DNA from 3 places in the Novosphingobium sp. BL-S-34 genome. Region 3 is predicted to be linked to each of the others. Evidence: predicted binding sites of a transcription regulator. Region 3 holds the regulator's gene; each other region holds the start of a gene.
What was found. Region 3 encodes LexA, which represses DNA repair genes until DNA is damaged. Its sites were predicted from a motif close to GTTCCNCNCTTGTTCT; they were not measured.

Region 1 (4,450 bases), 260 kb from region 3:
GCGCAAGTCTTCGGTGCCCTTGGTTTCCTCGGTGCCGATGTTCAGCAGGCGCACGCGCGGGTGCTCGCGGCCCGTGGCGACGCGGGCATAGGCAGCGCCCATGATCGCGAACTGCACGAGATTGCGCGCATCGCACTCGGCATTGGCGCCGAGATCGAGCATGACCAGGTCATGATCTTCCAGAGTCGGCAGCAGGGCAGCCAGCGCCGGGCGATCGATGCCGGGCATCGTGCGCAACGCGAGCTTGGAAATCGCCATCAAAGCGCCGGTATTGCCGGCACTGACGGCGGCTCCGGCGTCACCCGCCTTCACCGCCTCGATAGCGCGTCCCATCGAGGTGCCCTTGGCCCGGCGCAATGCCTGGCTGGGCTTATCCTCGCCACTGATGACGCCTTCAGTGTGCAATATCTCGGAACTTGCCCTGAGATTCGGATGACTTTCGAGCGCGGCCTTGATCCGCGGCTCGTCACCGACCAACAGGAACTTGAAGCGATCGTGACGACGGCGCGCGAGAGCAGCGCCTTCAATCATGACGCGCACGCCCTCGTCGCCGCCCATCGCATCGACAGCGATACGCGGCAAACTCATGGGCAACCTCCGAAAATCGTCTTGGTCTTAAGCTTCGACCGCGACGATCTCACGACCGTTGTAGTGGCCGCAAGCGTTGCAGAGGTTGTGCGGGCGCTTCAGTTCGCCGCAGTTCGGGCATTCGTGGAATGCTTCGACCTGCAGAGCATCGTGGCTGCGGCGCATGCCCCGGCGGGACGGGGACGTTTTTCTTTTAGGGACAGCCATTTCGGCACCTGTTCCTGGAATTGAATGTCAAAAAGGCCGCCGGAAACCGTGTTCGCGGACCGGCGGCTTGCGAAGGCGCGCCTATAACCGATTTCGCACGAGTTGCAACCCGTTCCTCCCCGCAGCATGAACGTGAAATCCACCTAGGGGGAATTCGAACCATGATTCTGCAGACAACTTTGTGCCTCGCGGCCGCGGCCGGCGTGATTACCTTCTGGCATATAGCGCGTATCGGCCAGATGCGCATGCGGGAAAAGGTGCTGTTCGGCGACGGAGGCCACGATCCTCTCGCGCGGCGCATGCGGGCGCAGCTCAATTTCGTGGAAAGCACGCCTTTCGTGCTGATCCTGGCCGCAGCGATCGAAATGACCGGAAAGGGCGGCATCTGGCTGGCCATCGTCGGCTCGCTCTTCATGCTGGGCCGCGTGTCCCATGGCCTGGGCATGGACATCGACAGGCCCAACCCGCTGCGCATGGTCGGCGTTCTCGTAACCGTCCTCACCTTGGCCGGACTGTCCGCCGTGGCCGTGCTGATCGCCCTGGGGTGGTTCTAAAACGAAAAGGGGCGGTGCACCGGCACCGCCCTCCTATAATAGCGTGAGGAATGGCACAGCCCTCAGCCCGGCAAGCCGTGCTCCAGCGCCGCGTCGCCGACATAGGGATTGCTCGCCCGCTCGTCTCCGAACGTGCTGATAGGTCCGTGGCCCGGGACGAACGTCACTTCGTCACCCAGCGGCCAGAGCTTCGCGGTGATCGATTCGACCAGATCCTGAAGATTGCCGCGCGGGAAATCCCACCGGCCGATGCCGCCCTTGAACAGCACGTCCCCCACCATCGCGAACTTGCTGGGTGCATGATGGAACACGATGTGCCCCGGCGTGTGCCCCGGGCAATGGACGACATCCAGTTCCAGCTCGCCCACGGTCACCCTGTCGCCGTCTTCGAGCCAGCGATCGGGCTCGAACGTCTCGGCTTCCATGTTCCAGCGCGGACCGTCGTCGTCCAGTTTGGATATCCAGAACCGATCCTCTTCGTGAGGCCCCTCGATCGGGACGCCCATTTCCTTCGCGAAGATTCCCGCCATGCCGCAGTGATCGAGATGGCCATGGGTGACGAGTATCTTCTCCAGCGTCACCCCGGTCTTTTCCAGAGCCTGCCGCAGCTTGGAAAGGTCTCCTCCCGGATCGACGAAGGCACCGCGCATGGTCCTGGTGCACCACAGCAGTGAACAGTTCTGCTGGAGCGGCGTGACGGGAATGATGCCGACACGCATCGACTGTTCCTGAGGCTTCTCGCTGGTTTGGGTCATGGCTGCGGAAATGGCCGCAAGCCGGGAGGAATGCAACCTTGCGCCCCTCCCCGTCAGGCCTGCGAGCCGTTCAGATTCGCCCGCCCTTCCACACGACGCGGCCGATCACCTCGATTTCCTGGAGATCGCATTCGATAGGCCGATAGGCCGGATTATCGCTCAACAAGGCGATGCGTCCGGCCCGCCCGGCCTCCAGTCGCTTCACCAGCACCGTATCGTCGAGTCGGACGACATGGATGCCGTCCCGCAGCGGCCGCCAGTCGCGGTCCACGAGGATCTCGTCGCCATCGCGCAGCACCGGCTCCATCGAATCGCCGCTGACCACGATGGCCGACAGCATTTCCGGGCGCAGCCCCATCGAACGCAGCCAGCGGGGGGAGAAACGGATCGTTCCGAACACGTCCTCCCCGTCCGGCAAGGCGCCCGGCCCCGCGGAGGCGCCGATCGAAAGACGCGGAACGTCCACCCAATCACCGGCGTAGGAATTTCGGTCGCTTACGTAGGATTTTTCCTTCGATTTCCCGAATTCCGATTCGTCCACTCCGAAGAACCGTGCAAGCTGGCCGCGATCCCCCTCCTCCAGCTTCCTCGGACTGCCTTTTCTTATAAATTGCTGAAGATAAGTGGTATTTTTTCCGATCATTCGCGACAGGGACGAGAGGCTCGCACCGCGTTCCTCGGCAAGTTCCAGCAAACGGCGGCGAATTTCGGCGTTTTCCATAATGTAATCCTAGTCGTAGGAAATTTCCTAGACAAGCCCCATTCGGTTGGAACATATTAGGAACACGAGTCGCGAATCTCACTCACCGGAGCCCAAAGTTCCATGCTTTTACGCCAGATAGAGCGCTTCCTGCGCCTCACCCGGATGCCGTGGACCAAGTTCGGGCGCCTCGCTGCACACGATCCGCGATTCGTCGGCGATTTACGCAACGGGCGCCGGCCCCGCGCCGGGACCGCGGCACGCATCCGACTTTTCATGACGACTTACCTGGAGAGCCCACATGCACGTTAATTTTGCCCATGACCGCGCGATGCTCGCATCGGCTCGACAGGCCCTGGGCGACGGTGCGCAGCGCTATGCGGCGCGCGGACCATGGCTGCCCTTGATTGCGGCCCTGCTCAAACTCGCCGGTTCCCGCGCCGAGTTCCTGCGCCACGCCGAACGCCCCTGGACAAGCGCCACTTTCGCCGGCTCTCGCCATACGGTGGCGCTGACTTTCGCGGGCGAGGACGCCATCGAGGACGGAGAGAACCTGATCGCGGCTCTGCCCGACCATGAATTCACCATTTCCGGCCACCTGGTGGCGGACGCGGTGGTGACCGAAGCCGACCACCGGGCAGGTCCGCCGCCCAGCCTGACCGTGGAGATCGAACTTCTGCTGCTCGAAGACTGCTGATCGGGAAAAAGCCACGCTGCGGGAAGGCAGGCGCGCGCCCTGCCTTCCCGTTTTCATTCAGAGGGCCAGCGAAAGCTCCCTGATCTCGCTGTTCAGGATGCGATCGTTTTCCGAATAGTCGACCGGGCAATCTATCACATGGACGCCCGGTGTATCGCGGCAGTGGGCCAGCAGTGTCTTGAGATGGGCCGCGCTCTCCACCCTGTGGCCGCTGGCGCCATAGCTCTCTGCATATTTCACGAAGTCGGGGTTGCCGTAAGTCAGCCCGAAATCGGCAAAGCCCATGTTGGCCTGCTTCCAGCGAATCATGCCATAGGCATTGTCGTTCAGGATCAGCACGGTGAGGTTGAGGCCCAGGCGAACCGCCGTTTCCATCTCCTGGCTGTTCATCATGAAGCCGCCGTCGCCGCAGACCGCGAAGATCTTGCGGTGCGGATAGACCATCGCGCTGGCCATGGCAGACGGCAGCCCTGCTCCCATCGATGCCAGCGCATTGTCGAGCAGCACGGTATTGGGCTTGGACGCGCAATAGCCGCGGGCAAACCACAATTTGTAGACGCCGTTGTCGAGGCAGACGATCGCATCGTCAGGCAAGGCGCTGCGAACCTGCTTCACGAGATGCGCCGGGAAGATCGGGAAGCGCTCGTCGGCAGCCAGCTTTTCAGTATGCTCCACTTCGGCCTGGCGATAGCCGAGCATGGCATCGAAGTTCCATTTCGCCGACGGCGCGATGGCTTCCTTGATCTGCCATACGGCGTTGGCGATATCGCCGATCACCTCGATGTGCGGGAAATAGACCGGATCGACTTCCGCGGTCTTGGTCGAGACGTGGATCACCACGCGGTCGTTCCGCGTACCGTCGTTATGCATGAAGAACGGCGGTTTCTCGATCACGTCGTGGCCGATATTGACGATGCAGTCGGCGTCCTCGATCGCGCGGTGAACGAAA
Region 2 (4,450 bases), 1.4 Mb from region 3:
CGGCACTGGAAGCCTCGGTGAAGTACCTCGCCAACGACCTTGGCCCGCAGAACATCCGCGTCAACGCGATCTCGGCCGGCCCGATCAAGACGCTGGCCGCCAGCGGCATCGGCGACTTCCGCTATATCCTCAAGTGGAACGAGCTGAACTCGCCGCTGCGCCGCAACGTCACGATCGAGGACGTGGGCGGCTCGGGCCTCTACTTCCTTTCCGACCTCTCCTCGGGCGTGACCGGCGAGACGCATCATGTGGACGCGGGCTACCACGTCGTCGGCATGAAGCAGGAAGACGCACCGGACATCGCCCTGAGCTGATCGGCCTCCGCTGATCGGCACACTCAGGACAACAAAAAGAGGGCCGGAAGGAAACTTCCGGCCCTCTTTGTCTGCGCACGCGGCCCATCAGCCCATCAGGCGCGGTACCGATACCGAGAACACGTCGAAATGCGCATCGAGATGCTCCGCCTGCCCGTCGCGCGGGGCCTGGCGAACCTGCACAACGCCGTTCTTGCCAAAGCCCTCCACCACCGGGCGCCCGGCATCGCGGCTCAGCCACAACCGCAGGAGGTGGCGTTTGCGCTGCGGCTCGGGCCAGTCCCAGAACGTGGTGCGGGCATGGAGCGCGGCGTAATTGGAGAGCCACTGGATGTCGCCGGGGCGGAAATCCATCTCGATAGCCATGCCCTCCTCGTAGGTGATCGTGTCGAAGAGTTCGAGCACCGCGATCTGCTCCGGCGTCAGCCTGGGCACACCTTCATATTCCTGCGCGGTGAGGATGTAGAGCGAGCCCGCATACATCGAGAACACCCCGTCCACCAGGCTGACGATCGGCGAGGTATACGTATCCGCCGGGGCATTGTGGTCCTGCCGGCGCCAGTCCCAGTGGAAGGGTTCCAGCAGCAGCGGCGCCAGATCGGGGCGGCGGCGCAGGATCTCGTTGTAGATCTCCGCGCCGGAGACGAGGCAGGACAGGCCGCCCTCCTTGGCCGGGCGCAGGCACATCAGCGCGACGATGTCCGAGCTGTCGGAGTGGTAGACCAGCTTGTCCCGCACCTTGGAGGAGAGCGCGGTGGGATCGTCCATGGTCTTGTCGCTGGTGGCATAGACGTGGTCGATCAGGTCGCCCATCTCGTTCTGGCGGATCGGATCGCCCATGTGCAGGCCGAGCACGTAGTAGATCGCGTTGGAAAGAACGTCCGAATAGAGCTGGGTCCGCAGGCCCCGCACCAGCACGAAGCCGCGGCCGTAATCGACATCCTCGCCCCATGACTTCACCGCATCGGCGCAGGCTACCAGCGGATATTCCTCGGCGGTGACCGTGCGCAGGTCCGGGTCATCGGCCATGAAGCGGGCACCGAGCGTCTCCAGCTCCAGCACCTGTTCGTCGGACAGCCTGTAGATCCACGCGTCGGTCTCGGAAAGCCGGTCTCCCCGCCAGGCAGCGGCAGTGGTGACGGGCGGAACGGCTTCCAGCGGCGCGGGAGCGGAACTGGCCATGCTTCGTGAGTCCTTCTTTGAGGGTAGGGGCCGTAAGGTAGGCGATGCCCGAACCCTAGGCGGAATGCCTTGCGATGACTTGGCGAACGATGCCCGAAAGCTTTTCGCCCTGCGTTCTGCGCCGGCAGGATCGGGAGACCGGGCTGTGCCCACAGCCGATTGCACCCTCATTTCCAGACTCGATTGCGTAGGACAGGAATAGAACATAAAAGGAACATATGTTCGATTCGAGTCGCCTCCAACTGGCTGCAAACCTCGCTCAGGCGTCTCCTGACGGCTGGCCCGAGTCGCCTTTGCAGCAGGACGGCGTTCATGAATTCTATGCCGCGACCGAGCAGGACAGCGGGGCCGCCCTGGCGCTGGCGCTGCTTTGCGCGGTGCAGGCGCGCAAGGCGCGGGAACCTCTGCTCTGGCTGCGGCTGGGCAAAGTTAATGGAAAGGGCGGGGGCAAGCAGGCCCGTTCGCGCCCTTATGCCCCCGGCCTTGCCGAACTGGGCATAGACCCGGCCGCCATGGTGCTGCTGCGCCTGCCCGATCTCCAGAGCCTGCTGCGCGCGGGCGTGGATTCGGTGCGGCATGGCGGGGCAGCGGCCGTGGTGATGGAAATGGACGGCCGCGCCCCGGCCTTCGACCTTACCGCCTCGCGGCGGCTGGCGCTGGCGGCCGAGCAAAGCGGCACCATGGTCATGATCGTGCGCAGCGGCGCCCAGCCCACGCCCAGCGCCGCCCACACCCGCTGGCAGGTGACCAGCGCACCGTCGGTTCCCTTGCCTGCCAATGCGCCGGGAGATCCGGTGTTCGACGTGACCCTGCTGCGCCGGCGCGGCGGGCGGGAGGGTCTCAACCTGCAACTGGAATGGAATCGTGAGCAAGGCACCTTCCGTAAGCCCATGCTTGGCCATGCGCCGCTATCTGGCGGTCACCTTTCCCTTCCTGCCGTCCGAACGGGCGATGCGGGAAGGCGCAGCGCCGCCTGACGCGGCTTTCGCCCTGATCGCGAAGCAACGCGGGGCGCAGCGCATCATGGCGCTGTCTCCCGCGGCGCTGGCGCTGGGCCTCTCGGCCGGCATGATGCTGGCCGATGCGCGCGCGCTGGAACCGGACCTGCCTGCTCTCGAACACCGGCCCGCAGCGGACCATGCCCTGCTGCTGCGCATCGTCGAATCCTGCGAACGCTATACCCCGATGGTGGCCCCCGATCGCGACGACGCGCTGGTGCTGGACCTCACCGGCTGCTTCGACAGCCTGGGGATGGATGAAGACGCCGTGCGGGGCGATCTCGTCACCCGGCTCGCGCGGCGGGGGTTCCGGGCGCTGGCGGCCTGTGCCGGAACGCCGGATGCCGCCCTTGCCCTTGCCCGCTTCGGCAAGAGCACCTTGCGCGAACTGCCGGTGGCCGCACTCAGCCTGGGAGACGATGCCCACCTCGCGCTGAAGCGCGCCGGGCTGCGCACCCTGGGCCAGCTTGCGGATCGCCCCCGCGCGCCCCTCGCCGCTCGCTTCGGCAAGGCGATGTCGATCGCCCTCGCCCACCTGCTGGAGGAGCAGGACCGGCGCATCACCCCGCATCGCACCCTGCCCCCGATCTGGGTGGAGCAGCGCTTCGCCGAACCGATGGCGACCGTGAAGCCCCTCCTCGGCGTGATCGAATGGCTGGCGGGGCAGGCGCGGGACATGCTGGTCGCCCGCGGCCGGGGCGGCCGACGCTACGAAGTCTCGCTGTTCCGCACCGATGGCCATGTCGCCCGGCTCGCCGTGGACAGCGGCCTGCCCCTGCGCGAACCCGCCGATGTCGTCCGCCTGTTTCGCGAACGCATCGAATCGCTCGCCGATCCGCTCGACCCGGGCTTCGGTTACGACCTGCTGCGCTTGGCCGTGCCCCTGCACGAGGACGTCTCCGAAGGGCAGGACCGGCTGGACGAGGAGAATTCCGGCAAGCCCGACCTCGCCCCCCTGCTGGACCGCCTGCAAGTGCGCTTCGGCGCCGAATGCGTCCACCGCTTCGCCCCCCGCGACGAGCACTTGCCGGAATATGCCGACCGCCTCGTGCCTCCCGCATCGATTCCGCAGCCCTGGCCCCAGCCGGAGGCAGGCGAGCCGCCCTTGCGCCCGCTGTTCCTGTTCGATCCGCCCCAGCCCGTCACCGTGCTGGCCGAAGTGCCTGACGGTCCCCCGCGCCGGTTCGGCTGGCAGGGACGCCAGCACCGGGTGGTGCGGCAGGAAGGCCCCGAACGCCTCGCCTATCCCTGGTGGAAGACGGTGGAGGCGACCGGCCCCACGCGCGACTATTACCGGATCGAGGACAGCGACGGCCGCCGGTTCTGGCTGTTCCGCCATGGTCTCTACGGCAGCGAGAAAGCCGACCCGCGCTGGTATCTGCACGGCGTCTTCGCATGAGCCTCGAAACGCCGCCCTATGTCGAGTTCGCGACGACGACCGCCTATTCCTTCCTGCGCGGGGCCAGCACGCCGGGGGAAATGGCGCTGCGGGCGCTGGCGCTCGGCCACCCCGGAATCGGCATAGCGGACCGCAACACCGTATCCGGCGTCGCCCGCGCTTTCGCCGCGCTGCGCAGGTTCGGGGAGGAGATGGAAGCCGAAGGCGTCACCCTGCCCCCGTTCCGCCTCATGGTCGGCGCGAGGCTGGTCTTTGCCGACGATACGCCCGAGATCCTCGCCTATCCGACCACGCGATACGGCTGGGGCCGCCTGACCCGCCTGCTCACCACCGGCAACTTGCGCACGACCAAGGGCAACTGCGAGCTGCGCCTGAGCGACCTGCTGGAATTCCTGGAGGACATGCAGCTCATCGTCGCCACCCCCGCTTCCGACGCCCTGTTGCGCCAATTGGCGCAGGCCGCGCCCGGCAAGGTCTGGCTGGGCGCGGGGATGCTGCGGCAGGGCCGCGACGCGCGCCGGCTGGCAGCCTTGCGCGAACAGGCGGCCCTGGCCGGC
Region 3 (4,450 bases):
CCCTGGCAGGTCGCCGAGGCGCGCTCGATCGGCGCCGACGCGATCCTGATCATCATCGCCGCGCTGGACGACGTGCTTATGGCTGAAATCGAGGCTGCGGCGCGTGAGCGCGGGATGGACTGCCTGGTCGAAGTCCACAACGAAGACGAGATGGAGCGGGCGAGCCGCCTCAAGTCGCGTCTCATTGGCGTGAACAACCGTGATCTCAAGCGGTTCGCGACCGATATTTCGACGACGGAACGCCTTGCCCCGCTGGCACCCGCCGGCACCCTGCTCGTGAGCGAAAGCGGCATCAACACTCACGCCGATCTGCAACGGCTGTCGGCTTGCGGCGCCCGTACTTTCCTCGTTGGCGAGAGCCTGATGCGTCAGGCGGATATCCAAGCGGCAACCCGCCAGCTCCTCTTCGCAGATTGAGGATAGCCCGCGCTTGAGCAAGTCCCTTACTCACATCGATGCGGAAGGCTCGGCCCGCATGGTCGACGTTGGTGCCAAGGCCGCGACCCGCAGGGTCGCCGTGGCGTCCGGGCGGATCACGATGAGCGCCTCGGCCCTGGAAGCGATCCGCGCCGGCAATGCACCGAAAGGCGACGTGCTGGGAACGGCACGCATCGCGGGGATCATGGCCGCCAAGAAGACGGCGGACCTCATCCCGATGTGCCACCCGCTGACGCTGGACGCCGTGAACCTGGATTTCACGTTCGAGGACAGCGCCGTTCTGGCAATGGGCACTGCATCGCTGAGCGGCAAGACCGGGGTGGAAATGGAAGCCATTACAGCGGTTTCCGTGGCTCTGCTGACAATTTACGACATGGCCAAGGCGCTCGACAAGGGCATGGTCATCGGTGACATTCGCCTGATCGAAAAGCGTGGCGGCAAATCGGGCGACTGGAAGATCGAGACATCGTCGCGATGATCCCGCCGATCGCTCTGGAAGAGGCACAGGCCCGACTGCTTGCGCTGGTCGAGCCGCGGCCCGTCGAGCACGTCGACATCGACGGTGCGCTGGGTCGCTATCTCGCGGCTCCGTTGCTGGCACGCCGGGTCCAGCCTGCCGCCGATATCTCCGCCATGGACGGTTATGCCGTCAGCGAAGGGGACTTGTCCGGACCCTGGCAGGTGATCGGTGAAAGCGCGGCAGGGCGGCCTTTCGGTGCAGCCGTCGATCCGGGTCAAGCCGTGCGGATCTCCACCGGCGCCCTGTTGCCCGAAAATGCGCGGGCCGTGATCCTGCAGGAGGATGTCGACCGGGACGGCGATCACCTCGCCCTCACGGGAGAGGCGCCCTCACCAGGCCACAAGCACGTCCGCTTCCGCGGCATGGATTTCGCCGATGGAGCGCCGCTGCTCGCCCCCGGGGCATTGATCGGACCGGCGCAAGCCGGTCTTGCCATTTCGGCGGGCCACCGGCATCTCGCCGTCCGCCGCCGCCCCCGGCTAACCGTGATCGATAGCGGCGATGAATTGTCCGGCGATCCCGAATGCTGCGCAGCCCATCAGATACCCGCCAGCAACGGCGCCATGCTGACCGCTCTTGCGCGTAGCGTTCCCGTCGATGCAAATCGAAATGGACCAATCCCCGACGATCTGGACGCTCTGGTCGCCGCCTTCGATGCGGCCGCCGATGCCGACGTGATCGTGACGAGCGGGGGAGCGTCAGTGGGCGATCACGACCTTCTCCGGCCGGCACTGGAAAAATGGGGCGCCGAAATCGACTTCTGGCGCGTCGCGATCAAACCCGGCAAGCCGCTCATGGTCGCGACACGGCAAACGGCAGGGCGTCGTCAACTGGTGATCGGGCTTCCCGGCAATCCCGTGTCCAGCCTGGTAACCGCATATTTCTTCGTTCTTCCCGTACTGCGCGCATTTCTGGGCGCGGCGCAGCCCTTACCCCGCGCGATTGCCACCCGGCTTTCGGCACCTTTGAGGACGGGAGGGGCGCGCCGCGAATTCCTGCGGGGATCCTGGGATGGTGAGGCGGTCCATGCCCTCTCACTACAGGATAGCGGCGCCTTGTCCTCGCTTGCCGCCAGCAATGTCCTGATCGACCGGTCGGCGCATGCCCTCGCCGCTGATCGCGGTGATCCCGTTCAGGTGTTCTTGCTCCAAAATGGCGGTATTGCTTGACGATACCCTATTCGTTGCATAATTGTTCCCTCATTGTTCGCAGACAAGTTCCCTGAACGACACATCAAGTCAGCCGGGGCCGGTTCGTCGGGCGATTCAGGCCAAGTGCCACAGAACACATGAGGCTAAGCAGATGTTGACGCGCAAGCAGCACGAATTGCTCCGGTTCATTCAGGTCCGGCTTGAAGAGAGCGGCATTTCCCCCAGCTTCGAGGAAATGAAGGAAGCGCTCGATCTCAAGTCGAAGTCGGGCGTCCATCGGTTGATTTCCGCGCTGGAGGAACGTGGCTTCATCCGCCGCCTTCCCAACCGTGCCCGCGCTCTCGAAGTGCTCCGCCAGCCCGAAGACGCCACGAGCAAGCCGGCCAAGGCCGCGGCTGCGGTATCGGCGGCGCGTGGCGGCAACGCCGCACCTTCCCGTCCGGCGGCGGTCGCCAGGCCCGCCAACGACGTGATCGAAATCCCCCTTCATGGTCGTATTGCCGCGGGCGTGCCGATCGAGGCCCTGGAAGGCCAGTCTTCGCTCCCGGTGCCTGCGGCCCTGCTCGGTGCAGGCGATCACTATGCACTGGAAGTCTCAGGCGACTCGATGGTCGATGCCGGCATTCTCGACGGGGATTTCGCACTCGTAAAGCGGACCACCACGGCCAGGGATGGCGAGATCGTCGTCGCCCTTGTCCGGGGTGAGGAAGCGACGCTCAAGTATCTGCGCCGGGAAGATGGCATGGTGCGCCTCGATCCCGCGAACGCCGCTTACGAACCGCAGATCTACGGACCTGACGAAGTAGAAGTCCAGGGCAAGCTGGCAGGCCTGCTGCGCCGCTATCATTGATCCGTCTCAGGAGGGCGCCCTGTTCGCCCTCCTCAGGCCAGCGGTCGCTAATACCATCCCTTGCGTTCGATCATGGTCGGCGCAGCGGGCTTCCACCAGCCATGATTTCCTTGCCCCTCCGCCACGGTCGTCACACTGCGGCTTGCAAGATCGATAGTCAGCCCGCCCGTTCGATCCAGCATCTGGCGATCAACTTTGAGCCACTTCGGCAGGCAGGTCCTCGGCAAGCGGCGTTCGGCGATCACCACGTCGGCCCACCTGCACGCCTCGGCCAGTTGCATCTCGGGGACGATGGCCCTCCCCCGCGCGATCAACACATGCCGAGCCTCTTCGCCGTGACGTAGCTCGACGGCGCAGAAGTCCGCGTTGCATCGCGTTCCGGGCGCCGTCTGCGCATTGACCGGGACCTCTCGCGTCCCGGCAACTTCCATGAGGTTGTCCAGGGCGTAGTCGCCGGAACCGGTGCGAAGCATCACGAGCCGATGGCTCTCGGGATCGATCCAGCCCACATGGCGGCCATCGCCCGAAACCATGATGTCCGGAACCGGAATGAGCATCAAGCCGAAGAAACCGGCAGCTATAGGCAAAATCCCCCATAGCCGGATGCGACCGTCCCAAAGGCCCAGCCAGAGGCCTCCAACGACAAACAACGAAAAATGCCACCCACTCATCGTGGGCATCACCCGAACGGCTCCCGGTTCCGCGGCTATGAAGCGGGCGATGGCCAACAGGGCGTCGATAGCGTGGTTCGCCAGCCACCACACCGGACCTCCAAGCCCAACCACATCGAGCAGCAGCGCCAGGGCGACGAAAGGCATGATGACCAGCGTCGTCAAAGGGATCGCGATCACATTGGCGACAGAACCGTAGAGGCCGGCACGATGGAAATGGAACAGGGCGATGGGCATCAACGCCAATTCGATCGCTATGCCGGTGATCAGGATCATCGTGAGGTTGCGCATGGCCTTGAACGGCCAGGCCTCTTCCCGGGGTGCCAACCAGCGCTTCAGCGGCTCTGCATTGCCGAGTGCCACCAAAACCATCACCGCCGCGAAGCTCATCTGGAAGCTGGGACCAACGACCGACTCGGGCCAGATGACCAGCACGATGACAGCCGCCACCGCCAGCAAGCGCATGGACAGCGCTTCACGGCCCCATGCCATGGCAGCGAGAACGAGCAGAGCGCCCAGGAAAGCCCGCATGGTAGGCACCTGCGAGCCGCTCAGCAGCGTGTAACCCAGCCCCGCGGCCGCACCGCATGTTGCGGCCAATATCGGCAGGCGGACCCTCAGGGCCAGTGCCGGGAAAAGGGCCAGAAGGCGCAATACGACGAAATAGACGCAGCCGATCACGGCACTCACGTGAAGTCCGCTGATCGACAGAAGGTGAGCCAGGCCCGCATCGCGCATGGCCTGGGCATCACCCTGGCCGATCGCGCCCATGTCTCCGGTCGTCAGCGCTGCCGCGATACCGCCCGGCGACCCCGCGAGA

Region 1: a site for LexA is predicted at 2,874-2,889, ahead of AC1VV3_RS03180 (S24 family peptidase). Genes of this name have one in related genera too.
Region 2: a site for LexA is predicted at 1,697-1,712, ahead of AC1VV3_RS09890 (ImuA family protein). Genes of this name have one in related genera too.

The regions. Positions count from the first base shown of each region.
Region 1 is NZ_CM166472.1:675,738-680,187, forward strand. It holds gene plsX (phosphate acyltransferase PlsX) at 1-588, opposite strand, end outside; gene rpmF (50S ribosomal protein L32) at 616-795, opposite strand; gene AC1VV3_RS03170 (MAPEG family protein) at 957-1,349, shown strand; gene AC1VV3_RS03175 (MBL fold metallo-hydrolase) at 1,412-2,104, opposite strand; gene AC1VV3_RS03180 (S24 family peptidase) at 2,175-2,825, opposite strand; gene AC1VV3_RS03185 (hypothetical protein) at 3,106-3,501, shown strand; gene AC1VV3_RS03190 (acetolactate synthase large subunit) at 3,559-4,450, opposite strand, start outside.
Region 2 is NZ_CM166472.1:2,076,054-2,080,503, reverse strand. It holds gene fabI (enoyl-ACP reductase FabI) at 1-314, shown strand, start outside; gene AC1VV3_RS09895 (TauD/TfdA family dioxygenase) at 402-1,496, opposite strand; gene AC1VV3_RS09890 (ImuA family protein) at 1,715-2,473, shown strand; gene AC1VV3_RS09885 (Y-family DNA polymerase) at 2,397-3,893, shown strand; gene AC1VV3_RS09880 (error-prone DNA polymerase) at 3,890-4,450, shown strand, end outside.
Region 3 is NZ_CM166472.1:412,422-416,871, reverse strand. It holds gene trpC (indole-3-glycerol phosphate synthase TrpC) at 1-417, shown strand, start outside; gene moaC (cyclic pyranopterin monophosphate synthase MoaC) at 431-916, shown strand; gene AC1VV3_RS01935 (molybdopterin molybdotransferase MoeA) at 913-2,127, shown strand; gene lexA (transcriptional repressor LexA) at 2,261-2,959, shown strand; gene AC1VV3_RS01925 (ComEC/Rec2 family competence protein) at 3,007-4,450, opposite strand, start outside.